One region of the Lentzea sp. NPDC004789 genome, then DNA from elsewhere that is predicted to be linked to it. Evidence: predicted binding sites of a transcription regulator. Region 1 holds the regulator's gene; the other holds the start of a gene.

Region 1 (2,455 bases):
GGTTCGACGTCAACGACCTGTTCGGCCGCGCGGCCCCGGGCACCGGTGGCGGCGGCCTCGGCGACCTGCTGGGCGGCCTGTTCAACCGGCGCGGCGGTGGCGGCGCGGCTTCCGCGACGCGCCCGCGCCGTGGCGAGGACGTCGAGACCGACGTCCGCATCGACTTCACCGAGGCGGTGAAGGGCGCGACGGTGCCGCTGCGCCTGTCGTCCCCCGCCGCCTGCACGACGTGCGGCGGTTCCGGTGCCAAGCCGGGGACCACGCCGCACACCTGCGCGACCTGTTCCGGTTCGGGCCTGGTCACCCGCTCGCAGGGCGCGTTCGCGTTCAGCGAGCCGTGCCGCGACTGCCGCGGGACCGGCCGGATCATCGACGACCCGTGCCCCGAGTGCGGTGGCGACGGCGTCAGCACCCGCACCCGCACGCTGACCGTGCGGATCCCGTCCGGCGTCGACGACGGCCAGCGGATCCGCCTTGCCGGACAAGGGGAACCGGGCCGCAACGGCGGACCGTCCGGCGACCTGTTCGTGCGCGTGCACGTCAACCCGCACAGCGTGTTCGGCCGTCAGGGCAACGACCTGACGCTGACCGCGCCCATGACGTTCTCCGAGCTCGCGCTCGGCACCACGTTGACCGTGCCCACGCTGGACGGCAAGGTGACCTTGAAGGTGCCTGCCGGTACCGCCTCCGGGCGCGTGCTGCGGGCTCGGGGCAAGGGGATCACCAAGCGGGACGGCACCGCGGGCGATCTCCTCATCACCCTGGAGGTCGCGGTGCCGAACAACCTGTCGGCTGAAGCTCGCAAGGCCCTTGAGGCGTACGCCGACGTGACGAAGGACCACGACCCCCGTGGTGAGCTGAACGCACTCCTTGAAGGGCGGTGAGTTCGGTGGGTTTTCCGTTCCCTCCCGGGACTGACGAGGACACGCCGTTCTTCGTGATCTCGGTGGCGGCGCAGCTCTCCGGTCTGCACGCCCAGACGCTGCGGTCCTACGACCGGATGGGTCTGGTGTCGCCGGGCCGCACCTCGGGTGGCGGCCGCCGCTACTCGATGCGGGACATCGTGCTGCTGCGCGAGGTTCAGCGGCTCTCCCAGGAGGAGGGCGTGAACCTGGCCGGGATCAAGCGGATCATCGAGCTGGAGAACCAGGTCGACGCACTGCGGTCGCGGATCACCGAACTCCAGCAGGAGCTCGCGCAGGCGTTGGCGGCAGCCGACTCCACGGCCGCCGCCGTGCACGCGTCCTATCGGCGAGACCTCGTGCCGATCCGGCAGGAGACCGCGCTCGTCGTGTGGAAGCCCAAACCTCGCAAGTGATCGAGCGCCTTTACGAGGTCTTCTCGGCGCCTCGTCCCCGAGTGGTCGACCACTGCGACCACTGCGTGAATCCGGAGGACGTGGCGCCGTTCACGACCGTGCCGCTGCGTGAGCTGACCTCCGAACAGGTCGAGAAGTACTGGCTGCGTTCCGGCACGATCGGCGACGAGAACTTCGCGCGCTACCTGCTCCCGCGCGTGCTGGACCTGATCGCGGCCGGTGAGCTCGACGCGGACTTCTACTGGCTGCGCATCGCGAACACCGCGCACGAGAACGGCGATTCGCGCGAACGGCAGGCGATCGAGGCGTACTACGACGCCACGCCGGTTGCGCTCGAAGCCCTCGTCGAGGAGTGCACCGGCGACAACGCTCCCGGCAAGAGCCTTGCGGAGTGGTTGCGCGGGCGAGGAATGCGCTGACTCAGCGCTCTTCGAAGTAGAACCCGGCTTCCAGATCGGCGAGGAGGCCGGGTTCCTTCGGTTCCCAGCCCAGCAACGCCTTCGTGCGAGCACCGGACGTCGGTGCGTCACGCGTGACCATGTTCGCGAGCGGACCGAAGTGCTCGTCCGGAACACTCCGCACCGGCACGTTCAACTTCCGCCCGATGGCCTCGGCGATCTCCTTCAGCGACACGGCTTCCTCCGCGACCGCGTGCAGGACCGAGCCCGCAGGAGCCTTCTCCACCGCCAGCCGGTAGAGCCGCGCCACGTCCAGCGTGTGCGCGGCGGACCAGCGGTTCGTGCCATCGCCCGGGTAGCCGGAAACGCCCGTGGTGCGGGCGATTCGCACCAGCAGCGGGATGAAGCCCGCCGTGTCGAGTTCACTGTGGACGGTCGGCGGCAGCACGGCGACCGCGCCGCGCAGGCCCTCGGCGTCGATGATCAGGTTGCGGGCCGTGCCGCGGCTGTGGTCGTCCGGGGCGCGCTCCTCCTCGGTGGCGGTGCGGCCGAGGCCCGAGTACGACAGCGTGCCGCCCGTGCCGATCAGCGGCTTGCCGGTGCCGGACAGCTCCTCGATGAACGCGCGGACGACCGCGAGGTCGGCGGCGGACGCACCGGCGTAGTCGCCCGCGAACATCTCCTCGTGCTTGAACGCCAGGTGGATCACCGCGTCGGCCTCGGCCGCGCCCTTGCGCAA
Region 2 (2,455 bases), on a different contig from region 1:
CCGGAACGACGGCCGCCGACGACGCCCAGGCCGCGGTCGGCTCGGCGCTTGCGCACGGCCAGGTACTCGGTGATGCGCTGCTTCACGTCGTCCAGACCGGCGTGATCCGCGTCGAGCACCTCACGCGCGGCCTTGATGTCGTAGGCGTCCTCGGTCCGCTCGTTCCACGGCATCTCCAGGACGGTGTCGAGCCACGTCCGGATCCAGCCGACCTCAGGCGACTGCTCGGAGGTGCGCTCCAGCTTGTCGACCTCGGCCAGCGCGGCCTTCTCGACCTTCTCCGGCAGGTTCGCCGCCTCGACGCGCGCCCGGTAGTCCTCCTGCTCGGTCGCCGGCTTGCCGTCGAGCTCGGCGAGCTCCTTGCGGATCGCGGCCATCTGCTGGCGCAGCAGGAACTCCCGCTGCTGCTTCTCGACGCCTTCCTTGACGTCCTTCGCGATCGTCTCGTTGACGTCCAGCTCGGTCAGGTGCGCCTTGCCCCACTCCAGCAGCCGCTCCAGCCGCGTGGTGACGTCGCTCGTCTCCAGCAGCCAGATCTTCTGCTTCTCGTCGAGGTACGAGGCGTAGCCCGCGAGGTCGGCCAGCGCCGACGGGTCCTTGATCTGCTGCACCGAGTCGACCATCTGCCACGCACCGCGCGTCTGCAGGATGTTCGTGACGAGGGCCCGGTACTCCTTGGCCAGCTCGCGGGTCCGCTCGGTGATCGCCGGCTCGTCCGCGACCGTCGCCTCGACCCACAGCGCCGCGCCCGGCCCCGTGGTGCCCGTGCCGATCCGCACGCGCTTGGTGCCGCGCACGACGGCGGCCCGTTCGCCACCTGGCAGGCGGCCCACCTGCTCGATCTCGGCCAACGTGCCGACCGAGGCGTACTTCCCGTCCAGACGTGGAACGAGCAGCACTTGATGATTCGCGGCCGTCGTCGCGGCGTCGACGGCCGCGCGGGCCTCGGCGCTGGCGTCCGCACCGGAGATGCGGATCGGCACCACCATGCCGGGCAGCACCACAACGTCGTCCAGCGGCAGCACCGGCAGGGCCAACGTCTCGCCCATCACATCACCCTCCAAAGTTGAGTCTGTACCGCTCAACCAACTTCAGCGGGGTGGTGTTCCCCTCGGGTGTTCGCTGTCAGCGAGCGCCGCACAACGGGTGACGTCGGTGGACACTCGTGTGCACACCGGGTGAGGATGCGCGCGTGATGGAAGAGCTGAAGTGGGTCCCCTCCACGGTCGACGTCACTCGCCCGAGCGTGGCGCGGATGTACGACTACTACCTGGGCGGTTCGCACAACTTCGAAGCCGACCGCGCCGCCGCCAAGCAGGTGGAGCAGATCTTCCCCGGCATCGCCCAGAGCGCGCAGGCCAACCGTTCGTTCCTGCGCAGGGTCGTCCGCCACCTCGTCGCCGCGGGCGTCGACCAGTTCCTCGACCTGGGCTCCGGCATCCCCACCGTGGGCAACGTCCACGAGATCGCCCAGCAGGACGACCCGTCCGCCCGCGTGGTCTACGTCGACTACGAGCCGGTCGCCGTGTCGCACAGCAACGCCCTGCTCGCGGACAACCCCAACGCCTCGGCCATCCTCGCCGACCTCCGCGCGACCTCCACCGTGCTGGCCGGCGCCCGCGAGACCCTCGACTTCTCCCGCCCGATCGGCGTGCTGATCATCGCGGCGCTGCACTTCGTCCCGGACGCCGACGACCCCTACGCCGCCGTGGCCGAGTACATGGCGGGCCTGCCGTCCGGCTCGTACCTGGCGATCACGCACGCCACCTGGGACAGCCTCACCGAGGAGGAGTCGCAGGAGGCCCGCAAGGTCGCCCAGATCTACAGCAACTCGGACAACAGGCTCGCCATCCGCACGCACGCCGAGGTGAGCCGGTTCTTCGACGGGCTGGAGCTGCTGGAGCCGGGCGTCGTCACGGTGGACGAGTGGCGCCCGGACTCCTTCGAGGACCACACGGGCATCTACGGCGCGGTGGCCCGCAAGCCCTGAAGCAGGCGGTCCCTGATCTCGTTCGTCTCGTGGTCGGTGAGGGTGCGTTCCGGTGCCCTCATCACCACGCGCAGGAGCACGTTCTTCTGCCCCGGCCCGGCGTTCAGCCGTCGACGGACGTGCTCCGGCAGCTCCTCGGCGGGCGTCTCGCTGAGGATCGTGATCTCCTCGATCACGTCCTCCGGGACGAGCGCGCGGATCCGGTCGCCGAGGGTCTCGACGTCGTCGGTGTGGTGAGCCGTGATCGAGATGTCCCTGATCGCGGCGGGATGCCGGGAGATCGGGCGGTAGGGCGCCAGGTCGTGCATCTGCGCCGCGATGCGCGGGTCGGGGTTGCGCAGCAGCCGGATGTCCGGGATGCCCTTGCGCAGCATGAGGATCCGGTCCAGTCCCCATCCCGTCGCGAGGCCGTGCGGGTGGTCCTTGAGCACGTGCCGCGCGGCCCTTCCGCCTTCGCCGATCTCC

What was found. The regulator HspR, encoded in region 1, represses chaperone genes until heat shock. The targets are predictions, from matches to a motif close to ANNTTGAGTNNNNNNNACTCAANNT.
Region 2: lon (endopeptidase La) is a predicted target of HspR. The motif match lies at 1,064-1,088, and genes of this name have one in related genera.

What each region holds. Positions count from the first base shown of each region.
Region 1 covers NZ_JBSGBE010000003.1:130,395-132,849, reverse strand. Annotated here, with positions in the region: gene dnaJ (molecular chaperone DnaJ) at 1-884, shown strand, start outside; gene ACWEIJ_RS08220 (heat shock protein transcriptional repressor HspR) at 890-1,318, shown strand; gene ACWEIJ_RS08215 (hypothetical protein) at 1,315-1,737, shown strand; gene ACWEIJ_RS08210 (SDR family oxidoreductase) at 1,739-2,455, opposite strand, start outside.
Region 2 covers NZ_JBSGBE010000004.1:449,146-451,600, forward strand. Annotated here, with positions in the region: gene lon (endopeptidase La) at 1-1,049, opposite strand, end outside; gene ACWEIJ_RS12620 (SAM-dependent methyltransferase) at 1,196-1,990, shown strand; gene srmL (PheS-related mystery ligase SrmL) at 1,963-2,455, opposite strand, start outside.